Regions from separate parts of the Geodermatophilus sp. SYSU D00779 genome, predicted to be linked through region 1. Evidence: riboswitches for the same ligand, from Rfam matches in the RefSeq annotation. Region 1 holds a riboswitch; the other holds the start of a gene.
What was found. A riboswitch is a leader RNA that binds a small molecule or an ion and turns the genes downstream of it on or off. The one in region 1 is predicted to bind S-adenosylmethionine.

Region 1 (21,712 bases):
CTCGGCGTCGGTCGAGGTGCTCCGCGCCCGCCGGGAACGCCTCCGCACCATGCTGTGACGAGCATCGCCGGTGGGCGGCAGGCGCCGCGAGTGAGCAGTTGTGGTCGCTCGACGTGGCGTGTCCGCGCGTGTCGCCGACAGCAACTTCGCAGTCGGCGGCGCGCTCCCGGGCGACGGCGGGCACGCCGCCACCCTGCCCGAGCCGGCCACCCGGGACAGCTCCCCGACCGGGCAGGCCCGAGGGGTCAGCTCGGCGCGGGGGTGAGCAGGCCGCGGGCGGCGGCGAGGGCCACGGCCTCGGTGCGCCCGCCCGCGCCGAGCTTGGCCAGGATCCGGCTGACGTGCACGCTCGCGGTCTTCTCGCTCATGTACAGCTCCGCACCGATCTGCCGGTTGGTGCGGCCCTGGGCCAGCAGCCGCAGCACCTCGGCCTCCCGCGGCGTGAACACCGCCGCCACGTCCGGCACGCGCCCGACCCCGGGCAGGCCGAGCCGCCCCCGCCGGGCCAGGGCCGTGACCGCCGACCGCAGCGGCGCCGCGCCGAGCCGGGCGGCGACCTCCGCGGCGGCACGCAGCTCGTCGGCCGCGGCGGTCCGGTCGTCGGCGGCCAGCAGCGCCTCGGCCAGCCGCCACCGCGACCGCGCCTGCTCGTAGACGTGCCCGTAGCCGAAGGCGTCGACCGCGGCCCGCCAGGGGGCCGGCTCCGCCCGGCCGGCGAGCCGGGCCGCCTCGGCCTCCACGCGGGCCTGCCAGGCGGCCGCCTCCACCCCGAACGGCCCGACGTCGCGCAGGTGGTCCTCGACCGCCGCGCGGGCCTCGGTGACCAGCTCCTCCCCCGCCTCGACCCAGCGCCGCGCCGCCGCCTCGTCTCCCTGCAGGCGGGCGGCCGCGGCGGCGTCCCCGACCGGGGCCAGCGCGGTCGCGACCAGCCGGAGCACGGCGAGCCGGTCGGCGTCCCAGTGCGCCCGCACCTGCCGCACCGCCTCGCGCGCCCGGGCCACGGCGGTCCCGGCGTCCCCGGCCCAGGCGGCCAGGTCGATCTCCGCCCCGGCCGTCGCCAGCAGCAGCAGGACGTGCGCGTCCAGTCGCCGGGCCAGCCCGCGGGCCCAGACGACCCGCTCGGCGGCCGACGGGTCCCCGCGGCCGACCTGCACCAGCAGCCCGGCGGCGCGCACGTGCGCGGCCATCTCCGGCACGCGCGCCAGCCGGTCTGCCAGCGCCAGGCTGCCGTCCCAGTCGCCGGACACGTAGCGGGCCGACACGCCCAGGTGGCGCAGCTCGGCGCCGTAGAACGACCACTCGACGCCGAGCTCGGCCGCGCGGTCCAGCGCCGCGTCGACCCGGCGCAGCGTGGCGGCGACGTCGCCGGCCTCGTACGGGACGACGGCGAGGTTGAACAGCACCCGCAGCTCGACGTCGGTGTCGCCCGACCGCCGGGCCCGCACGAGGGCCTCCTCCAGGCGGCCGGTGACGTCGCTGCCGCCGCGCATCCGGGCCAGCGAGACCGCGGTGTCGGCCCACGCGCTGTCCAGGCCGAGGGCGTCTGCGGCGGCCAGTGCCTCGTCGGCCGCGGCGTCGGCCTCGGCCCGGCGGCCCACGGACCAGCTGGTGCGCGCGTGGGTGGCCGCCGCCCAGGTGCGCACCGGGGACGGCGGGTCGGCCAGCACCAGCGCCATGGCCCGGCTGCTCTCCCGGTAGGCCGCCGCCTGGTCCTCGATCCGGCTCAGCGCCTGGGCCAGCCGGTAGTGCACCCGCGCCCGCTCGACCGGGTCGCCGTCCGGGCCGAGCAGGTCCAGCGCGGCGCGGATCAGCGCCACCCCCCGCTGCGGCTCCCCCGCGGCGCGGGCCGCGGCCGCGCTGTCGAGCAGGAGGCTCGGCTGGTCGCGCCCGGCGCGGGCAGCGGCGTCGGGCACGGCCGGCCACAGGGCCAGCGCCGTCTCCAGGTGCTGCAGCTGCTCGGCGGGCGCACCGGCGCGGCACGCCTCGGCGGCCGCCTCCAGCGACGCGGAGAACGCGCCGGCGAGGTCGTTGCTGGCGCGCGCGTGGTGGGCCAGCTCCGCGGCGGTGCCGGCTCCCGGCGTGGCGGCGAGGTGGGCGGCGGTGGTGGCGTGCAGCCGGACCCGCTCACCGGGCAGCAGGTCGGCCAGGACGGCCTCGCGCAGCAGGGCGTGCCGGAAGCGGTAGCGACCGGCGTCGGAGACCACGAGCAGGTGGTGGTGCACCGCCTCGGCGAGGGCGGCCTCCAGGTCTGCCGGGGGCAGCCCGCTGACGGCGGCGAGCAGGTCGTGGCGCACCTGCCGGCCGGCGACCGCGGCCACCCGCAGCACCTGCTGGGCCGCCTCGCCGAGCTGCTCCACCCGGGTCAGCAGCACGTCGGTCAGCGCCAGCGGCAGCGTCTCGCCGGCCAGCCCGGCGGCGAGCAGCTCCTCGGCGTAGAAGGCGTTGCCCTCGGCGCGGGCGACGACGTCCTCGACCGTGCGGTCGGGCACGCCGGAGGCCAGGCCGCGCACCAGCTCGCCGACGGCGGCGTCCGGGAGCGGCGCGAGCTCCAGCCGCTCGACGACGGGCAGCCGCACCAGCTCGGCGAGCAGCGGGCGCAGCGGGTGGCGGCGGTGCAGGTCGTCGGAGCGGTAGGAGGCGACGAGCGCGATCGGTTCCTCGCCCAGCCGGGCGAGCAGGTAGCGGAGCAGGTCGCGGCTGGAGCGGTCGGCCCAGTGCAGGTCCTCGAGGACGACGAGCAGCGGCGTCTCCGCGGCCAGCTCGCCCAGCAGCGCCACGACCGACTCGAACAGCTGCAGCCGCCCGCCGTCCGCGACGGGACGGCGGGCCAGCGGGCGGCCGAGGTCGGCGGCGTCCCCCGCTGGCATCTCGGGCACCGCGGGGACACCCCGGCCCGACAGCAGCTCCGGCAGCCCGGGCTGCCCCGACCCCGCCGCCACCGGGCGCAGCAGGTCGACGAACGGCAGGTAGGGCAGCCCGACGTCGCCGAGGTCGACGCAGTGCCCGGTGAGCACGCGCAGGCCCCGCTCGGCGGCGCGCGTGGCGAGCTCGTCGAGCAGCCGGGTCTTGCCGACGCCGGCGTCCCCGGCGAGCAGCACCGCCCCGGCGCGGCCCTCGAGGGCGCGGTCGACCGTGGTCAGCAGGCGGGCGAGCTCGGCGTCCCGGCCCACGAGCGGTCGGTCGTCGTCCCACTGCGGCACGGCTCCGATCGTGGCAGACGGGCCCTCCTGCCCCCACCACTCGCAGGAGGAGGACCCCGTCCTCCCCACCCCTCGCGAGCTCGGGGCGGTGCCCTGGACGGGGCCGCGGCCTGGAAGGGCCGCTGCGGGGGCGGGGGTCCTCCCGTCAACGCGCCCGCCGGGACCAGCGGGTGGTCCAGGCGTTGCGCCGCGTGCGGGTGCCGCGGCCGATCTGCTGCAGCAGTTCCCGGCGGTAGGCCAGCTCGGCCTCGAGTCCGGGGTTGGGGTAGGTCTGCACGACCGTCTCCTGTCGTCGTCGTGATCGATGGCGACGACGGTCGTGCTGAGGGGGCGCTCGCGGCATCGGTCGGTCGGGCAGACCTGCCGGGGTGGATCGCGGCTGAGGCCCCTCAGCCGGCCCTCCCACGGTGAGGTGTGGCGCGGGCTGTCGCCTGGTGCGCGTCCGCTGCCACGCGGCGCTGCCCGGCACGATCGATCCCGTGGGATGGAGCAGGGTGGCCGACCCTGGTCCCCGGGGAGAGGACGGCGATGGGCGAGAACAGCAGCAGCCACGTCCCCGTGACCCACGGACGCTGCGCGCACGCCGCGGGCCCCTTCTACCACGGGACGAGGGCCGCGCTCGAGGCCGGCGACGAGCTGGTCCCCGGCCACGGCTCCAACTTCCAGGAGGGCCGGGTGTCGAACCACGTCTACTTCACCGCGCTCGTCGACACGGCCGCCTGGGGAGCGGAGCTGGCGTCAGCGCTGGCCGGGAGCGGGGAGCGGGGACACATCTACGTCGTGGAGCCCCTGGGCCCCTTCGAGGACGACCCGAACGTGACCGACAAGCGGTTCCCCGGCAACCCCACGCAGTCCTACCGCACCCGCCACCCGCTGCGCGTCGTCGGGGAACTGGACGACTGGGAAGGTCATGACCCGGAGGTCGTGGAGGGGATGCTGGACAGCCTGGCGCGGCTGCGGGAACAGGGGCTGGACGTCATCGAGGACTAGGAGGGGTCCTCGCGTCGGCAGATGACGCGGCTCTGCTCCGCCGCAACGGGGAACAGCTGTTCCGCTGCGGGGAGCGACAGCCGGCCGGGGGCCTCACGCCTCCACCGTGAGGAGGGGCCTGGCCTCAGCGCAGCTCGGTGCCCTTGGTCTCCCGCAGGGTGAGGATGACGGCGAACGCGACCGCAGCGCCCACCGCGACGTACCAGAAGAACCACAGCGGGTGCCCGGCCTCGGACAGCCAGGTGATCACCAGCGGGGCCGTGCCGCCGAAGGTGGCGACGGTGAGGTTGTACCAGGAGCCGATGCCGATGGCGCGCAGCTCGGTGGGGAACAGCTCGCTCATGATCGCCGGGGCGATCGAGGCCATGAGCGCGTAGAGCCCGAGGCCGGTGCAGAAGACGACGATCAGCGAGAAGAGGTTGTCGCGGACCAGGAAGGACAGCGGCACGATCAGCACGGCCATCGCACCCGACCAGATCAGCAGCTGTGGCTTGCGCCCGATGTGGTCGGAGAGCTTCCCGAACGGGTAGCACAGCGCGACGAACAGCGCGGTGCCGATCGAGAGCGCGATGAAGACGTCGGTCTTGTCGGCGTCGCGGAAGGTGATCGCGAACGGCGTCAGCGCGCTGAAGAACGTGTAGTACGACAGCGTCGACAGCAGCGTGAAGGCGCACAGCTGCACCACGGCCTTGGGGTGGTGCTTGATCGTCTGCAGCAGCGGGTGCTTCGTCGCGCGGGCCTTCTCCGCGTTCTCCTCGAATTGCTCGGTCTCCACCAGCGACCGGCGCAGCCACATGCCGACCAGGCCGAGCACGCCGCCGATGAAGAAGGCGATCCGCCAGCCGTAGGACTCCAGCTGCTCCTGGCTGAGCGTGCTGGTCAGCAGCACCCCGAGCAGGGACGCCGCCAGCAGCGCCGACCCGGTGGAGATGTAGAAGAACGACGAGTACCGCCCGCGGTGGGCGGGCGGAGCGATCTCGCCGAGGTACGCGGAGGCGTTGGACACCTCGCCACCCAGCGACATCCCCTGGGCGACCCGGGCGAGCAGCAGCAGGACCGGTGCCAGCCAGCCGACCTGCTCGTAGGTGGGCAGGATCGCGATGACCATCGAGCCGCCGGCCATCAGCAGGATGGTCAGCAGCATCCCGGCCTTGCGGCCGCGCAGGTCGGCGAACCGGCCGAGCAGGATGCCGCCCAGCGGCCGGAAGAAGAAGGCCAGCGCGTAGGTCGACGTCGCGCCGATCAGGGCGAGCGCCTCGTTCTCCGCCGGGAAGAACTGGCCGGCGAAGAAGACGACGAACGTCGCGTAGACCGTCCAGTCGAACCACTCGACCGCGTTGCCGATGCTCGCCGAGACGAGCGTCCGGACCGGCAGCCGGTGCCGCTCCTCGGTCGTCGTCGTGCCTGGACCCTGGTGGACCGTGTCGGCCATGGGACCTCCCCACGTCGCCCGAGATGTGGACTCGGATCGACCGTAAGGGCGACACGCCACGACGGCACGCCGAAGCAGGAGAAGGGTCCGGACCGGGCGACGGCCGCCTCGCGGCGAGAGGCACAACGCGGCTCCAGGCCCCCGACCGAGGTCGGGGCGGTGGTCCGCGAAGGCGTAACCAAATTGGCACCCGGGGGCACGATGCACCCGGCCCGGACGCTCTCCACGCTACCCCCGAGGACGCCCGCTCACACGGCCAGGGGCGAGAGACTTCGACCCTCCGGACCGCGTGCCAGACTCCGCCCGTGGCCGACCTGACCGACGCCGAGGCGCGCGTGCTGTCCGCCGTCGACGAGGCCTGGGCGGTCTCCCGGCTGCGGGAGCTGGTGGCCGTCCCCTCGGTCGGCGGCACCCCGGCGGAGTGCGAGGTGCAGCACCTGGTCGGCGACCGGCTGGAGGAGCTCGGCTGCGCCGTCGACCGCTGGCCGATCGACCTCGCCGCGGCAGCGACGGCGCCGGACGCGCCCGGCCAGGAGGTCGAGCGCAGCGAGGCGTGGGGCGTGGTCGGCACCGCGCCGGCGGCCGAGGACGGGACGCCGGCGCTGGTCTTCTCCGGTCACACCGACGTCGTCCCGCCCGGGGACCGCGCGCTGTGGCCCGGCGACCCGTTCGACCCGCGCGTCGCCGACGGCGCGGTGCACGGCCGCGGCTCCTGCGACATGAAGGCCGGGGTCGTCGCCGCGCTCGCCGCGCTGGCCGCCGTGCGGACGGCGGGGGTGCGGCTGGCCCGACCGGTCGCGGTGCACGCCGTCGTCGGCGAGGAGGACGGCGGGCTCGGCGCCTGGGCGACCCTGCGGCGCGGGCACCGCGGCGAGGTGTGCGTCATCCCCGAGCCGACCGCCGGCGCCGTGGTCACCGCCAACGCCGGTGCGCTCACCTTCCGGCTCGAGGTCCCCGGGCACGCCGCGCACGCCGCCCACCGCGACCGCGGGGTGAGCGCGGTCGAGAAGTTCGCCGAGGTGCACGCCGGGCTGCGCGCGTTCGAGGCCGAGCGGCAGCAGGGCGCCGACCCGCGCTTCGGCGACGCCCCCTACCCGTACGGCATCAACATCGGGCGGGTGCGGGCCGGGGACTGGGCCAGCTCGGTGCCCGACCGCCTGGTCGCCGACGGCCGCTACGGCGTCCGGCTCGGCGAGGACGTCGCCGCGGCGCGGGCCGCCCTCGAGGCACGGCTGGCCGAGCTGTGCGCCGCCGATCCCTGGCTGGCCGGGCACCCGGTGCGCCTGACCTGGACCGGCGGCGCCTTCGCCAGCGGCTCGCTGCCGCACGGGCACCCGCTGCTGCCCGCCGTCCAGCGCGCGGTCGCCGACACCGGCGCCGGGGTGCCGCCCGAGCGGGCCATCCCGGCCGGCAGCGACCTCCGGCTCTACGCCGCGGCCGGGGTGCCGACGCTGCACTACGGCCCCGGCGACCTGCACCTGGCGCACGGTCCGCTGGAGCGCGTGCCGGTCGACGAGCTGGTCACCGCGGCACGGGCGTTCGCGCTGCTGACCCTGCGCACCTGCGGGGTGGCATGACACTCGTAGGGTTCGAGGCGTGGGCGCGGCTGGCCGGGGACTCCCCCACCTCCCGCACCGAGTGGGCGGCCGTCGTCGCCGCGTGGGGTGAGCCGCACCGCCGGTACCACGACCTCCGGCACCTGGCCGCCGTCCTCGGGCTGGTCGGGGAGCTGGCCGGCGCCGCCGCCGACCCCGACGCGGTGCAGCTGGCCGCCTGGTACCACGACGTGGTCTACGACCCCCGCCGTGGCGACAACGAGCAGGTCAGCGCCGAGCGGGCGCGCGCCGGCCTGCGCGGGCTGGTGCCGCCGGAGCGGGTCGAGGAGGTGGCCCGGCTGGTGCTGCTCACCGCCGGGCACGACCCGGCTCCGGACGACGCGAACGGCGCGGTCCTCTGCGACGCCGACCTCGCGGTGCTCGCCGGACCGCCCGACGCCTACGCCGCCTACGCCTCCGCGGTGCGCGAGGAGTACGGGCACCTCTCCGACGCCGAGTTCACCGCCGGTCGCACCGCCGTCCTCGAGCACCTGCTGGCGCTGCCGGCGCTGTACCGGCTGCCGGCCGTCGCCGCCGAGTGGACGCCGCGGGCGCGGGCCAACCTCGCTGCCGAGCTCAGCCTGCTACAGCGCCGCGCCTCTCCTGGGTCGCAGGGGCCTCCCCAGCGGCACGGACCCCCCGCGTCTTCTTGAGCCGCAGCCCCGCCCCCACCAGCCGGGCGAGCAGCTCGCGCCCGCCGACCGGCTCGGCGCCGGCGGCCACCGCCACCTCGTAGAGCTCGTCGGGGACGTCGTAGTGGTCGCCCTGGAACGCCCGCCGCGGGATGCCCAGCTCCGTGGCGACGAAGGCGTGCAGCTCCTCGTAGGAGACGTCGCTGACCAGGTGCGACCAGCGTCGCCCGCGCCACGGCCACACCGGGGGGTCGATCAGCACCGCCACGGCGACAGTCTGCCCGCGGCACTAGCGTTCTGCCGGTGAGCGAGGAGATCCGCTGGGGCGTCGTCGGACCGGGCCGCATCGCCGAGAACGTGATGGCGGACTTCGCGCACGTGCCCGGCGCCCGGCCGGTCGCGGTCGCCTCCCGGTCGGCACGGCGCGCGGCGGCGTTCGCCGAGCGGCACGGGCTCGAGCGGGCGCACGGCTCCTACGCCGACGTCCTGGCCGACCCGGACGTCGACGTGCTGTACGTGGCCACGCCGCACCCCCAGCACCACGCGGTCGCTCTCGCCGCGATCGACGCGGGCAAGGCGCTGCTGGTCGAGAAGACCTTCACCGCCACGACCGAGGGCGCACGCGAGGTGGTCGGGCGGGCCCGGGAGCGCGGGGTCTTCGTCATGGAGGCGATGTGGACGCGGTTCCAGCCGGTCGTCGTCCGGCTGCGGGAACTGGTGGCCGACGGCGCGATCGGTGAGGTCCGCTCGGTGCAGGCCGACCTCGGCGTGGCCCGCGAGTACGACCCCGCCGACCGGCTGTTCGCCCACGACCTCGGCGGCGGGGCGCTGCTCGACGTCGGCGTCTACGTCGTCTCGTTCGCGCAGATGGTGCTCGGCGACCCGGACACGGTCACCGCGACCGGGTCGCTGTTCCCCACCGGCGTCGACGCCGAGGCCGCGCTGCTGCTGGGGTACGCCGACGGCCGGTCGGCCACGCTGACGGCCTCGCTGCGGTACCCGACGCCCGGGCAGGCGCGGGTGTTCGGCACCGCCGGCTGGATCGACGTCCTGCCCCGCTTCCACCACCCGCGCACCATCGTGCTGCACCGCTCCGGCGCCGATCCGGAGGAGATCACGCTGCCGCCGTCGGGCACCGGCTACAGCCACGAGTTCGCCGAGGTGACCGAGTGCCTGCGGGCCGGGCGGACCGAGAGCGCCGTGATGCCGCTGGCCGACACCCTCGCCGTCCAGTCGGTGCTCGGCCGGGCCGCCGACCAGCTCGGCGTGGCGTTCCGGGAGGACCCGCACGTGCTGGCGTGACGCCACCCGGACGGGTGGGCCGCCTCGAGCCGCCGCCGGACGTGCCGATGGTCACACCGACCGCCCGGCCGGCCGGGTCGCCCCGACCCGTCCGGAGCCCCGCGTGGTCGTCGTCGAAGCCCCGGGAGGACGAGCGCGAGGCCGAGCGCAGCTCCGACGACGGGCGCCACGGCTCGGACGACGGCTGAGCCGACCGTCCGGTCGTGACGAGTTGCCCGGAGGGGTCCTCGAGGACGGCACAACGGCTCCACGTGGCTCGGGCACCGCACCCGGCCGCGGTGGCGTCCGGTGGGACGACGGTGTCACGGCGTCCCGGCCTGCGGCGTCTCCGGGGGCGCCCAGGCCCGGCCGCTGGCCTGGTCGGCGGTGGGCACGCGGGTCGGCGTCCGGCCCGTGCGGCGCACCGCCTCGGCGAAGACCACGGCATCGGTGACGGCCGCACCTCCGGGGTCGTTGTTGAAGTAGACGAGGACGTCGGAGTCGCCGTGGGTCTCCGACAGCCGCTCGGCCCAGGCCTGCAGCGCCTCCGGGCGGTAGGCCCAGCCCTCGACCCCGGTGTGCAGGCGCAGGTACCCCCAGTCGGCGGTGCGCCACAGCGGCGCGACCGGCTGCTCGGCCCGGTCGGCCCAGCACAGCGCCGCGCCGTAGCGCTCGAGCAGCGCGCGGACCTCGTCGGTCCACCAGGAGTCGTGCCGCGGCTCGACGGCGACGCGCACGCCGGCCGGGAACTGCGCGAGGCACTCGCGCAGCAGGTCCGGGTCGGCCTTCAGCGTGGGCGGCAGCTGCAGCAGGACGGCGTCGAGCCGGTCGCCGAGGCCGGCCATCCGGTCCACCAGCCGGGCGACCGGCTCCCCGGGGTCGCGCAACCGCTTGACGTGGGTGAGGAACCGGCTGGCCTTGACCGCCCACCGGTAGTCGGCGGGTGTGCGCTCCCGCCAGGCCTCGAAGGTGGTCCGCTCGGGCAGCCGGTAGAAGGCGTTGTTGCTCTCGACGGTGGCGAAGTGCTCCGCGTGGTGCTCCAGCCACAGCCGCTGCGGCAGCTTCGGCGGGTAGAAGCGGCCGCGCCAGTCGCGGTACTGCCAGCCCGACGTCCCGATGACCACCGCCACGACCAGCGCCTACCCGCCCCGACCGCCGCCGACGCGGACCGGTCGCGCCCCCGGATTGGGGGGATCCGCTCCCCCTCCGCTCGGCTGCCGGGCGCGTCGCCGCGCGACGACCGTGACCCCCACGAGACCGGCCCACGGTGGTGTGGGGTCCGGCGCGACTGCGGAGTAGGCGATGACCAGGACACGACCGACCCAGCACGGCGGTCGCGGGGGTGCGCACAAGGCTGTGGTTCCCCCCGCGTCGCGAACGTCCCGATCCCCCAGGCGACTGATCGCCGGCGGTCTGGTGGCCCTGACGGCCACCGGGAGCCTCGTGACCTTCGCGACCATGGCCCAGGCCGGGAACCCGCCCCTGGGTCCCGGCAACATCGAGGTCTTCCCCAAGCGCGACATGGTGGCCCTCGAGGGCTACACCGACCAGGCCGGCGAGACGGCGACCGTCACCGTCTCGCGCAACGGGCAGCAGATCGGGATCGGTGAGGGCGTCGTCGACGCGACCGGCTTCCTGGAGTTCAACCACCCGGGTGGCTCCTGCTGGACCGGCGTGACGCCCAACATCCAGGGCGGCGACCTCGTCGAGGTGCGCTTCAGCGAGACCGCCTTCACCGACGGCGCCTACGTCAGCTCGGCGAAGATCACCAGTGTCACGCACAGCGACTTCGGCGCGACGGCGGCGGACGGCGACGTCGAGGGCACGGTCACCATCAGCGGCACCTACGGCGACGACTTCGGCACCCGCTTCGACCTCTCGCGCTTCGTCGTCGAGGTGGTCAACCCGGAGATGCGCCGTCCCGACCCCAGCACGCCGCCCACCCTCATCGGCGAGCGGGCGATCGGCTGGACGCCGGTCGTCGACCCGGCCGAGCCCAACGGCGGCCCCGGGTACGAGGTCACGGGCACCGCTGGGGACGGCGCCTTCTCGGTCACCTTCGGCATGTACTCCGCCGCCGACGCCGAGCGCGTCCTCGACGGCGAGCACGTGGTGACCTCCTGGATGCAGGACTCGGGCGAGCTGGCCCTCGGCAACTCGCTGTACGAGTTCGGCGAGACCGACGGCCCCGGCTTCGGTGGCTGCCCGGCCGGTCCGGCCTCGCAGGCCCCGGTGCCTCCCACGAGCGTCACGGCGACCCGTAGCGGCACGGACGTCACGCTGACCTGGACGACCCCGGCCCAGCCGGTGGACGCCAACCCGGTCACCCAGTACCGGGTGGCCGTCGTCGACGGGGTCACCGGGCAGGAGATCGCCGTCCGCCAGGGCGCCAACCCCGGCGAGAACTCGGCGACCATCCACGGCCTGGTCGCCGAGCAGGCCTACGGGCTCATCCTCGAGGCCACCAACGGCCAGTGGAGCCCCGTGGTGCAGCTGGGCACGCTCAACGCCGACGGCAGCATCACCCCGGCGACCGACCCGACCAACCCCGACACCACCGGTGGCGGCACGGGCGGCACGGGTGACGGCACCGGGGGTGGCGGCACCGTCGAGACCCCGACCGAGCCGGTCGTGGTGCCTCCGACGGCGCCCTCGCTCACCCGCGTCCTGGCCGGCCACGAGTCGGTCACGGCGGAGTGGACGGCCGCCCAGCCGGGCAACCCCACCAGTGCGATCACCGGCTACGAGGTCGTGGCCACGCCGCCGGTCGGCAGCGCCGCCACCCCGGTGACGGCAGCGGTCGCCGCCACGGCCACCTCCGGCACGGTCACCGGCCTGACGAACGGCGTCGACTACACCGTCCAGGTGTTCGCCCTGGCCGGCACCCAGCGCACGGGCAGCACCACGGCCACGGGCGTCAACGCGGTCGTCAAGCCGAGCGACGTCGTGACGGTCAGCCGGGCCCAGTACCGCGCCGACCGGCGCGAGTACCGGATCTCCGGCACCGCCCAGGACACCAGCGCCAACCGGGTGCACCTGCGGGTCGGCGACGTCGCGGGCAGCGGCGCGGTCATCCAGGTCAACGTCCCGGTCCTGGCCGACGGCACCTGGTCGGTGGACCTCCGCAACGGTCCGGTCCTGCCGACCAACAACCGGTTCAACGTCACCTCCGACTCGGGGGCCAGCACGGTCGCGGCTCTGACGCGGTCGCGCTGATCCGGCCGGCACACGTCGGGGCAGCAGCCGGGCCCTGACACCCCGGACACACCGAGGGCCCGTTCCCGTTCGCGGGGGCGGGCCCTCGGTGCGCACGCGTGACTGCGCCACCGCGCGGGCACACCGACCCGCGTGACCGACCTCCCCCCGACCGTCTTCGTCCTGTTCGGCGCCACCGGTGACCTGTCCCGCCGGATGGTGCTGCCGGCCTTCTTCGAGCTCGCCCAGCGCGGCCTGCTCCCGGAGGACTGGCGGTTGGTCGGGAACGGCCGCGGCGACGTCTCGCACGTGGACTTCGCCGACCTGGTGCACGACGCGCTCACCGAGTTCGGCCCGCACCCCGACCAGGGCCCGTGGGAGGAGTTCGCCGCGCGGCTGCGCTTCGCCGGCGGCGGTTTCGCGGAGTCCGACCCGGGCAGCCTGCTCGACGTCCTCGGCGAGGCGCGCGAGGAGCTGGGCGGCGACCCGCAGCTGGTGCACTACCTGGCCGTGCCGCCGTCGGCCTTCGAGAAGCTGACCCGGGCACTGGGGCAGCACGGGCTCACCGAGGGCGCACGCGTCGTCTACGAGAAGCCCTACGGCACCTCGCCGGAGAGCTTCCGCGAGCTCGACGACCTGGTGCACTCCGTGCTCGACGAGGACCAGGTCTTCCGGATCGACCACTTCCTAGGCAAGGAGGGCACCCAGGACCTGCACGTGCTGCGCTTCGCCAACGGCCTGTTCCAGCACGCGTGGCACCGCGACCACGTGGCGCAGGTGCAGGTCGACGTCCCCGAGGACCTCGACGTCGCCCAGCGCGCGGAGTTCTACGACGCCACCGGTGCCGCCCTCGACATGCTGGTCACCCACCTGTTCCAGGTCGCCGCCGAGGTCGCGATGGAGCCGCCGGCCAGCTTCGACCCCGCCGACCTGCAGGAGGCCCGCGAGGGCGTGCTCGCCGCCTTCCGGCCCCTGGACCCCGACGAGGTCGTGCTCGGCCAGTTCGACGGCTACACCGAGATCGAGGGCGTCAGCGACGACTCGCGGACCGACACCTACGTCGCCGCCCGGCTGTGGGTCGACACCGACCGCTGGCACGGCGTCCCGTTCGTGCTGCGGACCGGCAAGCGGATGGCGGCCAGCGAGCAGCGGGTGAGCCTGCTGCTGCGCCGTCCCGACGGGCCGGTCACCGACGTCCCCGGCCACGGCAACGTGCTGTCCCTGTCGCTGTCGGGGTCGGGCGCGGTGGACCTGCAGGTCGTCGCCAAGGAACCCGGTCCCGACCTCTCCCTCGCCACGGCGACGGCCACGCTGCAGCTGGCCGACGTCCCCGGGGGGACGCCGCTGCCGCCCTACGTGTCCCTGCTGCACGACGTGCTCGTCGGCGACCGGTCGCTGTTCACCAGCAGCGACGGCCTGGCGCACGCGTGGCGGGCGTTCGCCCCGCTGCAGCAGCGCCCCCCGCAGGTGCACCGCTACGCGCCGGGCTCCTGGGGCCCGGAGGAGGCCGAGGCGCTGGCCGAGCCGTGCGGCTGGCTGCTGGGCGACGGACGCCGCTGAAGAAGGACCACCCTTCCCCCCACGCCTCGCACGCTCGGCGCGGGCCCCTGAAGGGTGGCCGCCGTCCGAGAGCCCCGGAACGCCGACAGGGGCGGCCCCGCGAGTGCGGGACCGCCCCTGCCGGGCAGTGCTGGTGGTGCGGTGCCCCTCAGCGCGAGGGGCGGGCGGGACTCAGAAGTCCATGCCGCCCATGCCGCCGTCGGCGCCCGGCACGGCCGGGGCGGCCTTCTCCGGCTTGTCGGCGATGACGGCCTCGGTGGTGAGGAAGAGCGCCGCGATGGAGGCGGCGTTCTGCAGCGCCGAGCGGGTCACCTTGGCGGGGTCGATGATCCCGCTGGCGACCAGGTCCACGTACTCGCCGGTCGCGGCGTTGAGGCCCTGACCGGTCTCCGAGTTGCGCACCTTCTCCGCCACGACGCCGCCCTCGAGGCCGGCGTTGACGGCGATCTGCTTCAGCGGCGCCTCGAGCGCGACGCGCACGATGTTGGCACCGGTGGCCTCGTCACCCTCGAGGTCGAGCTTCTCGAACGCGACGGTGGTGGCCTGCGCCAGGGCGACGCCACCACCGGCGACGATGCCCTCCTCGACGGCGGCCTTCGCGTTGCGGACGGCGTCCTCGATGCGGTGCTTGCGCTCCTTGAGCTCGACCTCGGTCGCGGCGCCGGCCTTGATGACGGCGACGCCACCGGCCAGCTTGGCCAGGCGCTCCTGCAGCTTCTCGCGGTCGTAGTCGGAGTCCGACTTCTCGATCTCGGCGCGGATCTGGTTCACCCGGCCGGCGATCTGGTCGCTGTCACCGGCGCCCTCGACGATCGTCGTCTCGTCCTTGGTGACGACGACCTTGCGGGCGCGGCCCAGCAGGGAGACGTCGGCGGTGTCGAGCTTGAGGCCGACCTCCTCGCTGATGACCTGGCCACCGGTAAGGATGGCGATGTCGGCGAGCATGGCCTTGCGGCGGTCACCGAAGCCGGGGGCCTTGACGGCGACCGACTTGAAGGTGCCACGGATCTTGTTCACGACCAGGGTCGCCAGGGCCTCGCCCTCGACGTCCTCGGCGATGATGGCCAGCGGCTTGCCCGACTGCATGACCTTCTCCAGCAGCGGGAGCAGGTCCTTGACCGAGCTGATCTTGGAGTTGACCACGAGCACGTACGGGTCGTCGAGGACGGCCTCCATGCGCTCGGCGTCGGTGACGAAGTAGGGCGAGATGTAGCCCTTGTCGAAGCGCATGCCCTCGGTGAGCTCGAGCTCGAGGCCGAAGGTGTTGCTCTCCTCGACGGTGATGACGCCTTCCTTGCCGACCTTGTCCATCGCCTCGGCGATGAGCTCACCGATGGCGGTGTCGGCGGCGGAGATCGACGCGGTGGCGGCGATCTGCTCCTTGGTCTCGACGTCCTTGGCGGTCGAGAGGAGGTACTCGGTGACCGACTCGACGGCCTTCTCGATGCCCTTCTTCAGGGCCATCGGGTTGGCGCCGGCGGCGACGTTGCGCAGACCCTCGCGGACGAGCGCCTGGGCGAGCACGGTGGCGGTGGTGGTGCCGTCACCCGCGACGTCGTCGGTCTTCTTCGCGACCTCCTTGACGAGCTCGGCGCCGATCTTCTCCCACGGGTCCTCGAGCTCGATCTCCTTGGCGATGCTCACACCATCGTTGGTGATGGTGGGGGCGCCCCACTTCTTCTCGAGGACGACGTTGCGGCCCTTCGGGCCGAGGGTCACCTTGACGGCGTCGGCGAGGGTGTTCATGCCCCGCTCGAGGCCGCGGCGAGCCTCTTCCTCGAAGGCGATCATCTTGGCCATGTGGTGATGTCCTCCATGCATGGATCGCTGCACGGCCGGGACCGGCGCCCGCGACGGACGACACCAGCGCGGCGGGCACTCCGTCGGCCCGCACACCAGTGCCTCACCGTTCCGACCTGATTGGCACTCGGCACTGTCGAGTGCCAACCCGAGTCTGGCACTCGCCCCTGCCGAGTGCAAGAACGGGGTGACCCGGGCGGCTGTTCCGGGCCGTCAGCGACCTCCCGAGACCTCGGCGGTCGGCACGGGCGCCGGCGCCTGCCGGGCCGCAGGGCCCCAGGGGCCGCGGGCCGCCGCGGCCCCCCACACGCGCAGCACCAGCGACGGGGACAGGCGCATGAGCCGCCACATCACGCGGGCCTGACGCGGCGCCACGATGACCGCCCGGTTGCGGTCCACGCCGCGGAGGACGTCGGCGGCCAGGGCCTCGGCGCTGTACAGCCGCCCACCGCTGAACCGGGTGATGAGGGCACGGGTGTCGATCCCCTCGACGCTGGGCACCCGCGGCAGGTCGGCGGGCATCCCCTTGTCGAGGATCGGCGTGTCCACACCACCGGGGCAGACGACGCTCACCCGGACGCCCCGGGGGGCGCCCTCCGCCCGCAGGCTCAGCGACAGCCCGACCACCGCCCACTTCGTCGTCGCGTACGGAACGGACCCGGGCGACGGCAGGAGGCCGGCCAGCGACGCGGTGTTGACGATGTGGCCGTGCCCCTGGCGCACCATCAGCGGATAGGCGGCGTGCACGCCGTGCACCACACCCCGGAGGTTGACGTCGAGGGTCCGGCCCCAGTGCGCCAGGGCCAGCTCCTCCGCCGGCCCGCCGATCCCGATACCGGCGTTGTTGAACAGCAGGTCCAGCCGGCCGTGCCGCTCCGCGGTGCCGGTGACGAGCGAGGCGACCGCGTCCGCCTCGCGCACGTCGACGACGGCAGCCGTCGCCGTGCCGGGCCCGGTGGCGCGCAGCCGCTCCGCGGCCTCCTCGGCCGCCGCGCCGTCGACGTCGGCGAGGACCACCCGGTCCCCGCGGCGCACCAGCGCCGTCCCCAGGGCTCGTCCGATCCCGGATGCACCACCCGTGACGATCGCGACGCGCGACATGGCCACCCCCTCGTCCCCCGGCGCCGACCGCGCCTCCCGGGGGCAGCGTCCCGCGGTCACGCGCGCGGGACCACACTCCCGCCCACGGCTGCGGCACCGGCTCGCAGCGCGGGCGGACGCGCTCGACGGACCACGGGGACGGCACCGGGTGGCGGTGTCCGAGCGAGCCGCCCCGCGAGGGTCGGCCGGCGGCGCGGGGGCCGGAGGCCCCCGGACGTCGGGCAACGGCTGGGCTCGACGCGACACGTGGACGAGACGTGGTCGCGGTGTCGTCCGGAGGACGACGGTCAGCACAGCACCGAGGCCCGGCCCCCTCTCGGGGAACCGGGCCTCGGTGGTCGTGCTGAGGTGGTTCTCAGGCGCTGTGCCGGGTGCTCGCCTACGCGAGCTCAGGCGACGCGGACGGCGTCGGCCTGCGGACCCTTCTCGCCCTGGACGACCTCGAAGGTGACCCGCTGGCCCTCGTCGAGGCTCTTGTAGCCGTCCATCTGGATGGCCGAGTAGTGGACGAAGACGTCCTGACCGCCGTCGACGGCGATGAAGCCGAAGCCCTTCTCGGCGTTGAACCACTTCACGGTGCCCTGTGCCACGTGCGCTCCCACGTTTCGTGCCTGCGGACGACCTCCCACCGACCAGGGAGGCCGGGTCGAGCTCTTCCGCCCGCAGATCACGAACGTGGAACCGAACCGCGGGAGAACGTACAGCACAAAACGCGTGGTGAGAGCAGGCTCACGCACACGGGACCCCAGATCGAGGGGGACACCCGTCCCCCGCGACCCGGCACCACCCCGGCGGGTCAGCCGATGAGCCCCGCGCCCCGGACCGAGGACAGGGACGGCGCCACCCGGTGGGTCGGCCCGACGACCGGCTCCAGCGGGTCGAGGGTCTTCAGCCCCTCGCCGGTGTTGAGGATGACGGTCTCCTCCGCCGGGTCCAGCCGACCGTCCTCGACCAGCTGGCGCAGCACCGCGGTGGTGACGCCGCCCGCCGTCTCGGCGAAGACGCCGGTGGTGCGGGCCAGGTCGCGGATGCCCCGCACGATCTGGGCGTCGTCCACCCGGCCGACGGCGCCGCCGGTGCGCCGGATGGCGTCGAGGGCGTAGGGGCCGTCGGCGGGGTTGCCGATGTTCAGCGACTTGGCGATCCCGGTCGGCTTGACCGGCTTGACGACGTCCCAGCCGTTGTCGAAGGCGGTGGCGATGGGGTCGCAGCCGGCGGACTGGGCGCCGAAGATCGTCCACTCGGTGGCCTCGACGATGCCGGCCGCGGTCAGCTCGCGGAACGCCTTGTCCACCTTGGTGAGCAGCGAGCCCGACGCCATCGGGATGACGACCTGGGCCGGGATCCGCCAGCCGAGCTGCTCGGCGATCTCGTAGCCCATCGTCTTGGAGCCCTCGGCGTAGTAGGGCCGCACGTTCTGGTTGACGAAGGCGGTGTCCTCGAACTCGTCGGTCTCGGCGAGCTCGCTGGTCAGCCGGTTGACGTCGTCGTAGGAACCGTCGACGGCGACCAGCGTCTGCCCGTAGATGGCCGACTGCACGACCTTGCCCGGCTCGAGGTCCGACGGGATGAAGACGAAGGAGGGCAGGCCGACGCGGGCGGCGTGCGCGGCCACCGAGTTGGCCAGGTTGCCGGTCGAGGCGGCGGCGATCTTCGCGTAGCCCAACCGCTTGGCGGCGGTGGCGGCCAGGCTGACCACGCGGTCCTTGAAGGAGTGGGTGGGGTTGGCCGAGTCGTCCTTGACCCACAGCCCGCCGGTGAGGCCCAGCTCGGCGGCCAGCCGGTCGGCGCGCACGAGCGGGGTCATGCCCGGGTCGAGGGTGACGCGGTCGGCCGGGTCCTGGCCCACGGGGAGCAGCGCGGCGTAGCGCCAGATGTTCTGCGGGCCGGCCTCGATCTGCTCGCGGGTGACCGCCCGCATGAGCTCGGGGTCGTAGTCGACCTCCAGCGGGCCGAAGCACTCGGCGCAGGCGTGCTCGGCGATGAGGCCGAAGGTGGCGCCGCAGTTGCGGCAGACGAGCCCGCGGGCCGGGGACGGCGGGACGGGGCCGCCCGCGCCGGAGTCGGCCTGCAGAGAACCGGGAGCGGTCAGGGTCATGCGACGACTACCTCCTCATCTTCCCCGCGTCGGGCCGTCGAGCCGCGCGGGACGGAATTGGCACCCTTCCGCTGCGCGGACGCGCGGTGCGGCGGTTGCCGGGGCTTCGTCGGGCCGTGTCCCTCTGCCCCTCTGGATGAGTGGAACGCCCAGGACTCTACCCACGTCGCGGGCGTCGCAGTGGGCCGGGCCAGGATGGGCTGGTGAGCACGCGCGTCGTCTACACCGACCTCGACGGCACGATGGTCGGCCCACGCGGCTCCTTCTGGCACACCGAGGGACGTGAGCTGACCGCCGAGCCGGCGGCCACCCTGCTGGAGCTGCACCGCGCCGGCGTGGCGCTCGTGCTGGTCAGCGGCCGCACCTTCGAGCAGGTGGTGGAGGCGGCGCGGATCTTCGCCGCCGACGGCGCCATCGCCGAGCTGGGCGCCACGATCAGCTGGGACGCCGCCCGGCGGACCCACCGGCTGACCGGCGCGCTGCCCGCGGAGCACGCGGGGCGCACGCCGATGGCGGTGATGGCCGAGCTCGGGGTGGTCGACGCCCTGGTCGCCCAGTACCCCGGGCAGGTCGAGTGGCACGCGCCGTGGCACGCCACCCACCAGACCGACGCCCTGCTGCGCGGCCGCTTGGACCCGCTGGCGGTGGACGCCTGGCTCGCCGAGCGGGGGCTGGGCTGGCTCACCCTCAAGGACAACGGGGCGCTGCCGCGCACGGCCCGCACGACGCTGGCACCCGCCGAGGCGCCGGTGCGGGTCTACCACCTGATGCCGCGCGGGATCACGAAGGGCGCGGCGATCGCCTGGGACCTCGAGCGGCGCGGGCTGACCCCGGCCGAGGCGGTGGCCATCGGCGACAGCGTCAGCGACCTCGAGATGGCGCCCGCGGTCGGCCGGCTGTGGATCACCGCGAACGGGGCCACCGTCGACGGCATGGCCGACCTGCTGGCCGCCGTCCCCAACGTGTCGGTGACCGACGCCCCGATGGGCGAGGGCTGGGCCCAGGCCGTCCGCGCGTCGCTGTGACACTGCGATCCTCCGGATCGCACCGCGGCCGATTGCCGTCCCCCTGCTGCGCGGAGCCGCTGCGCGCGAACGCGGGGAGGACCCTCCGGGCCCGTCCCCGCGTCCCGCCCTCGCAGGGCGGCTCACCTCCTGCTACGACGTCACGTCGCGGCGGGAGAAGTGCCGCAAGCCCAGTGCCGTGAACACCACCGCGTAGACCAGCGACTGGACGACGCCGCGGAACAGGTCGCCGGAGTCGACGGGGGTCTGCAGCAGGTCGGTCCAGGCGAACTCCTCCGCGGTCGGGAAGAAGTCGCGGATGGACCCCAGCTGCTCGACCTGGTCGAGGATCGCGAAGACGAACATCGTGAACACCGCCCCGCCGACCGCGGCCAGCGGCGCGTCGGTCACGGTGGACAGCCAGAACGCCAGCGTGCCGACGACGAGCAGGTGGACGGCGAGGTAGCCGACCATCCCGGCCAGCCGCAGCAGCCCCTCCCCCTGGCCCAGCGTGACGCCGACCGGTGTCCGGACGGCGTCGAAGCCGAACGCGATGCCGCCGGCGAGCAGCGCGGTGAGCACGAGCGTGACCAGCGCGCCGACCGACAGCACCAGGGCGGCCAGCCACTTCTGCCGGAGCAGCCGCATCCGCGGCACCGGGGTGGCCAGGGTGTAGCGCAGCGACCCCCACTGGGCCTCGCTGGCCACCGTGTCGCCGAAGAACAACGCGTACACGACGACCAGGAAGAAGCTCGTCGTCGCGAACAGCACGAACAGCGTGAAGTTCAGCCCGCTGGCGGTGGCGACGTCGACGAGGTTGATCCGGCTGTTCTCCTCGGCCTCCTCGGTGCCGCCCAGCTGGAGCGCGGCGATGAGGACCAGCGGCAGCGCCACCATCAGCACCAGGACGCCGAGGGTGCGCCGGCGCTTGAACTGCCGGCGCAGCTCGACCGACAGCCGCAGCGTGCGCTCGGGCCGGTACCCGGCGACCGCCCCGGTCGGCTGCACGTGCCCGGTGGTCACGCGTCCTCCCCCACCAGTGCCAGGAACGCGTCCTCCAGCCGCCGGCGCGGCGTGAACGCGTCCACCGCGATGCCGCCCGCCACCAGCGCCTGCAGCGCCCGCGCCCGGCCGGCGCCGTCGAGGTCGGCGACCAGCCCCTCGTCGGTCCGCTCCACCGTCACCCCGGGCAGCCCGGTGAGGACGGCGGCCGCCCGCTCGGTGTCGGCGTCGTCGGCCAGGCCGACCAGCACCGACCCGCCGGTGCCGACGATCTCCTCGACCGTGCCCTGGGCGATCTTCTGCCCCTTGGCCATGACGACGACGTGGCTGCAGGTCTGCTCGATCTCGCTGAGCAGGTGGCTGGAGACGATCACCGTGCGGCCGGTCGCCGCGTAGGAGCGCAGCACCTCGCGCATGGCGTGGATCTGGGGCGGGTCCAGCCCGTTGGTCGGCTCGTCGAGCACCAGCAGGTCGGGCAGCCCCAGCATCGCCTGGGCGATCGCGACCCGCTGGCGCATGCCCTGGCTGTAGCGGCGCACCGGCCGGTCGATCGCGGTCCCGAGGCCGGCGACCTCGATGGCCTCCGCCATGTGCGCGTCCTCGGCGGGGCGGCCGGTGGCGGCCCAGTACAGCCGCAGGTTGTCGCGGCCGGACAGGTGCGGCATCAGCCCGGTGCCCTCGACGAACGACCCCAGCCGGGACAGCACCGGCGCGCCCGGGCGGATCTCGTGGCCGAAGACGGTGATCCGCCCCTCGGTCGGCCGGATCAGCCCCATGAGCATGCGCAGCGACGTCGTCTTGCCCGCGCCGTTGGGGCCGAGC
Region 2 (7,453 bases), on a different contig from region 1:
GGCTCGATGTGCACCGGCGCCAGCGGGGTGAAGTCGTAGCCGGCGCTGGCCTCCTGCTCCTCCAGGTACGGGATGGTCTGGAAGTAGTTGGCGTCCAGGGACCCGTCGTCCAGCGCGACGTTGGGCTGCACGTAGTCGGTGAACTCGACGATGTCGAGGTCCAGGCCGGCGTCCGCGGCCAGGTTCTCGTCGACGAAGCGCAGGATCTCGGCGTGCGGCACCGGGGACGCGCCCACCCGCAGCGGCTCGTCGGCCGCGGACAGCTCGGCCTCGCCACCGCCGCAGGCGGCCAGGAGGGCGGTCGCCGCGGACGCGGCCAGGAGCGAGGTGAGACGGGAACGCATGACGGGGGTCCTCCTCGGACGGTGGTGGGGAGATGGTGGCCGGCCGGCCACCGCGGGGTCGGTCGGGGTCAGACGTGCGCCAGCCGGCGCGCCCAGTGGTCGCCGGCCCACTGCAGGGCCTGCACGACGAGGAGCAGCAGGACGACGGTCAGCAGGGTGATGTCGGTCCGGAACTGCTGGTAGCCGAAGCGGATGGCGAAGTCGCCGAGCCCGCCACCGCCGACGGCGCCGGCCATCGCCGAGTAGCTGATGAGCGCGACGACGGTGACCGTGATCCCGGCGATGAGCGAGGGCCGCGCCTCGGGCAGCAGCACGGTGCGGACGACGTCCCGGCGGCGCGCGCCCATGGACATCGCCGCCTCGACCTTCCCGGGCGCGACCTCCCGGAGGCTGGTCTCCACCAGGCGGGCGAGGAAGGGGACGGCGCCGATCGTCAGCGGCACGATGGCCGCCGTCGAGCCGATCGTCGTCCCGACGATGCCGCGGGTGACCGGCGCGACCAGGAACAGCAGGATGATGAACGGCAGCGAGCGGCCGAGGTTGACCACCAGCCCCAGGAACCGGTTGAGCAGCGGCCGCGGGGTCAGCGCGCCGGGGGCGGTGATGGTCAGCAGGATCCCGAGCGGGATGCCGAGCAGCACGGTGAGCAGGGCCGAGACCCCGACCATGTACAGCGTCTCGCCGGTCGCCTCGACCAGCTGCGGCCAGACGCGGGTCCAGTCGCTCATCGGCCCGCTCCCGTCGCCGCCACCGCGCCCGTGTCCCGGGGTACCGCCTCGATGAGGACGCCGTCGTCGCGCAGACCGCGCAGCGCCCCGTCCAGCCGGCTCAGGTCGCCGGTGGCCCGCAGGAGCAACCGGCCGTAGCGGCCCCCGGCGACGGTCTCCACCGAACCGCCGGCGACCTCCACCGCGAGCCCCAGCTGCCCGACCAGGGTCTGCAGGACGACGGTCTCGGGCGTGCGGTCGGTGACGGTCACCCGGAGGAGGACCCCGTCGTGGCCGGCGCCGGCGTCGGCGAGCGGCGCGGGCAGCAGAGCGTCGCTCAGCGGCGAGTGCTCCCGGGTCAGGACCTCCGAGAGCCGGCCGCTGTCCACGACGCGGCCCCGCTCGAGGAGGACGGCGCTGTCGCACACGGCCTTGACGACCGCCATCTCGTGGGTGATGAGCAGCACGGTCAGGCCGAGCTCGGAGCGCACCCGGCGCAGGAGCTCCAGCACGCCGGTGGTGCTGGCCTGGTCCAGGGCGGAGGTCGCCTCGTCGCAGAGCAGCACCTTCGGGCGGCCGGCCAGGGCCCGGGCGATCGCCACCCGCTGCTTCTGCCCACCGGAGAGCTGCCCGGGGTGCGCATCGGCCCGCTCCCCCAGCCCGACCAGCTCCAGCAGCTCGACGGCCCGGCGGCGGCGCTCGGCCCGGCCCACGCCGGCCAGCTCGAGCGGGTGCTCGACGTTGCCGGCGGCGGTCCGCGAGTCCAGGAGCTCGAAGTGCTGGAAGACCATCCCGATGGAGCGGCGCGCCTGCCGCACCTGGTCGTCCGGCAGCTCGGTGAGCACCCGGCCGTCGACGGTCACCGACCCCGACGTGGGCCGCTCCAGCAGGTTCACCAGGCGCACCAGCGTGCTCTTGCCCGACCCGCTCGGGCCGACCACGCCGGCGAACTCGCCGGCCCCGACCTGCAGGGTGACGCCGTCGACGGCGACGACCTCCCCGGACCGCCTCCGGGCGGGGAAGACCTTGCGGACGTCGTGCAGATCTATCACGGGCGGGCAGTCCTCGGGGTGAGCAGGCGGGAACGAGATCCGGTCGGCGCCGGCCGACGGGCAGCCCCGGGCAGGGCCGCACCGACGGCCGGACGACGTCCGGGCGGCGCGGGGACGACGGACCAGCAGCGGCTGTGTGCCCCGAACGGTGGGGCAGCTACCGCGACGAGGCCCGGGCGGTCAGCGACACAGGGCCGCGGCGGTGCGGCACAGGTCGACGTGCCGGCGGGCCCACGTGGGCGCTGGGCCTGTCATCGTGTCCTCCATCGGTCCTGGCAGTAGCACCCTCGTCCGCCGGGGCGGGGGGTTGCTGCGGCGTCGTCGAGCCAGGTCTCTCGGCCGCTCCGGATGGCGTTGCCCATCGACTCTACTGAGCCGACCGGCCCGACCGACACGCCGGACCTGCGACCTCGCCCACAGGTGCGCCCGTGCGCCCTCGCACGGTCCTCTCCTCAGGACCGGGCCGCGGGGGCCGGCCGATGCCGCTGCCCCCCCCCCGCCGGTGACCAGGAGGACGGAGTCGGTGACGTCGGAGCCCACGACCACCCTGTGCCCCGCGGCCGGCTGCTGCACCCGTGTCACACCCAGCGCCTAGCCTCGGAGCGTGGGGTTCACCGTTCCCGACGCGCACCTGCTCGCGCTGCACGCGCACCAGGGCCAGGTCGACAAGCAGGGCCGCGACTACTACCTCGCCCACCTGCGGCCGATCGCCGAGGCCCTGCGCCGCCACGGCCCCCACGCCGAGATGGCCGGCGCGCTGCACGACATCGTCGAGGACACCCGCGACCACCCCGACCCCACCCGGCGCTACGACCTCGACCGGCTCCGCTCCCTCGGCGTCCCGGAGGTCGTCGTCGAGGCGATCGACGCGGTCACCCGGCGCCCCGGCGAGCCCTACATCGCCGGCCTGATCCGCCGGGCCGCGGCGCACCCGCTCGGCCGGCTGGTCAAGCTGGCCGACAACGCGCACAACCTCGCCTCGAACGCCGAGCTGGCGCGGGTCGACCCCGAGAAGGCGCGCAGTCTGCGCGAGGGCCGCTACCGCCCGGCCCGCCGGATCCTGTTGGCCGCCGAGGCCGCCGACACCCGCTCCGGACGCCGCGTCCTCGTCTGACCCGGTCCGCCACCCCGGCTCCCCTGCGCCGTTCGCGGCCCGCATGGCCATGCTCGACCCCCGCACGGTGAAGGGCATCATCCCGCTCGGCACCTCGATGGACTCCGAGAGCCAGCGCAGCCGGGACCTCGGGTGCTGGGACGGGATCGACTTCTGCACGCCGGCCATCGACGCACTCGCCGGGAGCGTCGGGGACGACTGGGTGATCCCGGTCGAGCTCGTGGACGCCGTCCTCCACGAGGGCCTCGGCGAGGACGTGCCCCCCGACGAGCGCGCGTTCTGGCACGCGGTACACCAGGAGAACCACGCCGGCGATGCAGGACGGGAGCGTCTCCGCATCAGCAGCATCAACCTGCGTGACCGCGACGGCTTGCTCAGCCGACTGGACAGCGTGCGGTGCCCGGTCCTGCGGATGCAGGGCACTGCAGACCCGGTCCACTCCGTGGCCGATGCCGAGGACGAGATCACGCTGTTCGTCAACAGCCCCGCCGCCGAGCTCCGCGTCGTGGAGGGCGGGCGGCACTTCCTGAGCGCATCGAACCCCGTGGACGTCGACACCGCGACGGTGGAGTTCATCGACCGCTGGTCGTAGCGACAGCCGCACGGTCGCCACGCACGCAGACGCGCGCGTCGTCGTCCGACGCCCACCGTCCGGCCACCTCTTAGGGTCCCGCGCCGAGCCCGCGAGGCGTGGGGATGGTCCTTCGTCAGCGGTGGAAGAACAGCCGGATGGCGGTGCCCGCCGGGTGGGAGTCGACCGCCGCGTCGTCGGCCAGGCTCCACGCCAGCCACATCCCCCGGGCGCCGTCGGGGCCCTCGGGAGGCGGGACGTAGCCGAGGGTCTCGTCCGGCAGGCCCGGCCCGGAGTCGGCGACCTCGACGACGAGGGTGTCCCCGTCGGTCCAGGACGACACCTCGGCGAAGGCCGCCACGCGCAGCGCGTTGACCACCAGTTCGTGGGCGGCCTGGACGACGTCGCCGACGCGCGCCGGCCACCAGCCCAACGCCGCTGCCGACACGGTGCGGCGCGCCTCCCGAGGTGTCGTCAGCACGGCGACGGAGGCGCGCGCCGGCCGCTGGGCCCAGACCGGGTGCACCGACCGGATGAACTGCTCCGGCCCCTCGTAGGCCGGCTCCGGGACCGGTGCGGAGCCACCCCAGGTGAGGGGGTGGGTGCGCGCCACCGCGTCGAGCACCGACGTCGGGAGCCGCTGCCGGTCGTGCAGGCACAGGCTGTAGTACGGCAGGGAGGCGTAGCAGCGGTTGGCGACGGCCTCGAACCGGCTCCACTCCCGCCCGTCGTCGCGGGCCAGCCAGGTCGGCTCCGCGGCGAGCCGCCAGGTCGGCGCCACGGCCTGCAGGGCCCGGAGGTCCCGGTCGTAGGCGTGCAGGGTGCGGTGCCCGCCCTGCCACCAGGTCTCCGCGGCGGCGAAGGTCGCCAGGCGACGCACGTCCGCGCCCAGCTCCTGGGTGAGCAGCGTCCGGACCCGCTCGCCGGCGACGACGAGCACCGGCTCCCCACGGGACAACCCCTCCACCGCGAACGGGACGACCCGGTCGACGAGCTCCTGGTCGGCGCTGAACGCGAAGGCCTCGTGGGCGAAGCTCCTCCCGTCCCAGTCGCCGGTCGGGCGGACCCGGCTCACGCCGGCACCGTCTCCCCGCCGTCCAGGCCGAACAGCCCCAGACAGAGGGCGGCCGTCCGAGGGGCCCGCACCAGCCGCAGGTGCACGTCGGCCCCGCGGAGCACCTGGGTGGCCCGGGCCAGCGCGCGGGCGCCCGCGACGTCCAGGAACCGGAGGTCCGAGAGGTCGAGCACGACCTCCCCAGGGGTGCCGCGGGCGACGTCGACGAGCGCGCGGGACAAGCCGTCGGCCTGGGTGACGTCGACCTCGCCGTGCAGCGACAGCGTCCGGCCCCGCCCGGACAGGTGGGCGAGGGGCTCCTCCTCGCCGGAGTGCTGGTCGGGGTGCAGGAGGGTCACCGGTCCGAGGACCTCCGCCCCCAGCGATGCCTCGTACAGGCAGAGCGCCGTCATGGCGACGCTGCCCATCAGGGCGTCGGCCAGCTGCTCGTAGACGTGCAGCCGTCCCCGGGCGTCGACCCCGCCGCGGACCAGCGGGGTGACGTCGGCGGCGACCCTGAGGCCGGTGCGTCCGCGCGCCAGTGCCGCATCGACCAGGCTCCGGTACGCCGCCACCTGCTCGGCCGGTGAGAGCTGCCCGCAGGAGGCGTACACCTCGGCGGTGCTGCGCACCTCCAGCTGCCCGCCGGCGAGCATCTCGTCCCGGCCCGGCAGCGGCGCCAGGGCCCGCAGCAGCTCCGGTCGCGACGCCCCGACGAGCAGCAGGTGCTCGCCGAGCCGCCGTCCCTCGTCGAGGAAGGGCAGGACGGCGGCCGTGAAGTCCGCGGCGTCGGCGAACGTCCAGCAGACGTGGTCGCCGGGGCGCAGACCCGTCGGGGCGTCCAGCCTCCGCAGGGCGCTCACGTCGGCGAGGTTACCGCCGGGTCCGCTCGGACGGGAGGGGCCGGCCTTCATCGACCCGGTGCACGGGCCGGGGCGGGAGGTCCGACGCCGGCCCGGCAGGCGCGGACCCCGCGGCCGTCGCAGGGGGTGCCCGGTACCGAGGAGACGGGCTACCGTCGGAGGGCCTGTGACCCAGCTCACAACGGAGGCACCGTGACGACGACCCCACCCCGTCCGCGCACATCCGGCCGGCCCCGCCCGGCAGCCGAGGACCGGCTCGCGCCGGAGGATCCCGGTACGCCGGCTCCGGTGGAGGGTGGCGAGCCCGTCGGCCTCCCCTCTCCGCGGGGCATGGCCCGGGGTCTGGTCGCGACGTTCACCCAGCCCCGGCCGATGGCGCGGGAGGCCGTCCGGCTCGGGCGGGACACCGTGCACATCCTCCGGGGCACCGCCGACGTCGCGCCCTCCCCGAAGGACAAGCGCTTCGCCGACCCCGCCTGGTCGCTGCACCCCGGGTACCGCCGGCTCGCCCAGTCCTACGTGGCGGCCGCGGCGTCGCTGGGCCGCCTGGTGGAGGACTTCGAGGCCGGCGGCGCCGACTGGCGCGAGGTCGAGCAGGTGCGCTTCGTGCTCAACGCCCTCACCAGCGCCATGGCGCCGACGAACACCCTGCTGGGCAACCCGGCCGCGCTCAAGCGGGCCTTCGACACCGCTGGGGTCAGCGTCGTCCGCGGGTTCCGGAACATGCTCCACGACCTCGTGCGCAACGGCGGGCTGCCCCGCCAGGTGGACCGCAGCGCCTTCACCGTGGGCGAGGACCTCGGCATCACCCCGGGCGCCGTCGTCCACCGGGACGAGGTCATCGAGGTGATCCAGTACACCCCCTCGACGCCGCGCGTCCGGCAACGGCCCCTGGTGATCGTGCCGCCGCCCATCGGGCGCTTCTACTTCCTCGACCTGCGACCGGGACGCAGCCTCGTCGAGTACGCGGTCAGCCGGGGCCTGCAGGTCTTCATGATCAGCTGGCGCAACCCGACGAGGGAGCAGTCCGAGTGGGGCCTGGACGAGTACGCGCAGGGCGTCCTCACCGCCGTGGACGTGGCCCGTGAGGTCACCGGCGCCTCCGACGTCACCACCCTGGGCCTGTGCGCCGGCGGCCAGGTGATGACGACGGCGCTCAACCACCTCGCCGCGACGGGGGACGACCGGGTGCACGCCGCCGGCTACGCGGTGACCCTGCTCGACTTCTCCAGCCAGGCTCCGCTCGGCGCCTTCTCCGGCCCGCGGATGCTGGAGGTCGCCCGGCGCAACTCCAGCCGGCGCGGCGTCATCACCGCCCGCCAGATGGGGTCGATGTTCACGTGGATGCGCCCGGACGACCTGATCTTCAACTACCTGGTGCAGCAGTGGCTCATGGGCGAGGACCCGCCCGCGTTCGACGTCCTCGCCTGGAACGCGGACGGGACGAACCTGCCCGCTCGGCTGCACGAGCAGTTCCTCGACATCTTCGGCAACAACGCCCTGGTCAAGCCAGGGGCGCTGCGGGTCCTGGGGACGCCGGTCCACCTGAGCCGGATCACCCTCCCCACGTTCGTCACCGGGGCGCTCACCGACCACATCACCCCGTGGTACGGCTGCTACCGGACCACCCAGCTGCTGTCGGGGCCGAGCACCTTCGTGCTCAGCTCCAGCGGCCACATCCAGAGCCTGGTCAACCCCCCGGGCAACCCCAGGGCCAAGTACTGGACCGGCGGGGCGCCCGGCCCGGA

Region 2: linked by a shared signal. The riboswitch ahead of ACI79G_RS24780 (putative leader peptide) and the one ahead of thrC (threonine synthase) in region 1 are both predicted to bind S-adenosylmethionine.

What each region holds. Positions count from the first base shown of each region.
Region 1 covers NZ_JBJGZQ010000015.1:86,895-108,606, reverse strand. The annotation lists gene ACI79G_RS13995 (DEAD/DEAH box helicase) at 1-58, shown strand, start outside; gene ACI79G_RS13990 (ATP-binding protein) at 246-3,200, opposite strand; gene ACI79G_RS13985 (hypothetical protein) at 3,346-3,477, opposite strand; gene arr (NAD(+)--rifampin ADP-ribosyltransferase) at 3,729-4,190, shown strand; gene ACI79G_RS13975 (MFS transporter) at 4,315-5,622, opposite strand; gene ACI79G_RS13970 (ArgE/DapE family deacylase) at 5,928-7,199, shown strand; gene ACI79G_RS13965 (HD domain-containing protein) at 7,196-7,870, shown strand; gene ACI79G_RS13960 (DUF4031 domain-containing protein) at 7,794-8,117, opposite strand; gene ACI79G_RS13955 (Gfo/Idh/MocA family protein) at 8,153-9,151, shown strand; gene ACI79G_RS13950 (DUF72 domain-containing protein) at 9,454-10,260, opposite strand; gene ACI79G_RS13945 (fibronectin type III domain-containing protein) at 10,574-12,346, shown strand; gene ACI79G_RS13940 (glucose-6-phosphate dehydrogenase) at 12,479-13,885, shown strand; gene groL (chaperonin GroEL) at 14,057-15,685, opposite strand; gene ACI79G_RS13930 (SDR family NAD(P)-dependent oxidoreductase) at 15,899-16,786, opposite strand; gene ACI79G_RS13925 (cold-shock protein) at 17,176-17,376, opposite strand; gene thrC (threonine synthase) at 17,583-18,884, opposite strand; SAM riboswitch class I at 18,897-19,027, opposite strand; gene ACI79G_RS13915 (HAD family hydrolase) at 19,088-19,909, shown strand; gene ACI79G_RS13910 (ABC transporter permease) at 20,042-20,911, opposite strand; gene ACI79G_RS13905 (alpha/beta fold hydrolase) at 20,908-21,712, opposite strand, start outside.
Region 2 covers NZ_JBJGZQ010000061.1:600-8,052, forward strand. The annotation lists gene ACI79G_RS24765 (MetQ/NlpA family ABC transporter substrate-binding protein) at 1-344, opposite strand, end outside; gene ACI79G_RS24770 (methionine ABC transporter permease) at 413-1,072, opposite strand; gene ACI79G_RS24775 (methionine ABC transporter ATP-binding protein) at 1,069-2,103, opposite strand; gene ACI79G_RS24780 (putative leader peptide) at 2,284-2,370, opposite strand; SAM riboswitch class I at 2,364-2,458, opposite strand; gene ACI79G_RS24785 (HD domain-containing protein) at 2,708-3,217, shown strand; gene ACI79G_RS24790 (alpha/beta fold hydrolase) at 3,261-3,809, shown strand; gene ACI79G_RS24795 (anti-sigma factor RsbA family regulatory protein) at 3,925-4,863, opposite strand; gene ACI79G_RS24800 (MEDS domain-containing protein) at 4,860-5,705, opposite strand; gene ACI79G_RS24805 (PHA/PHB synthase family protein) at 6,036-7,453, shown strand, end outside.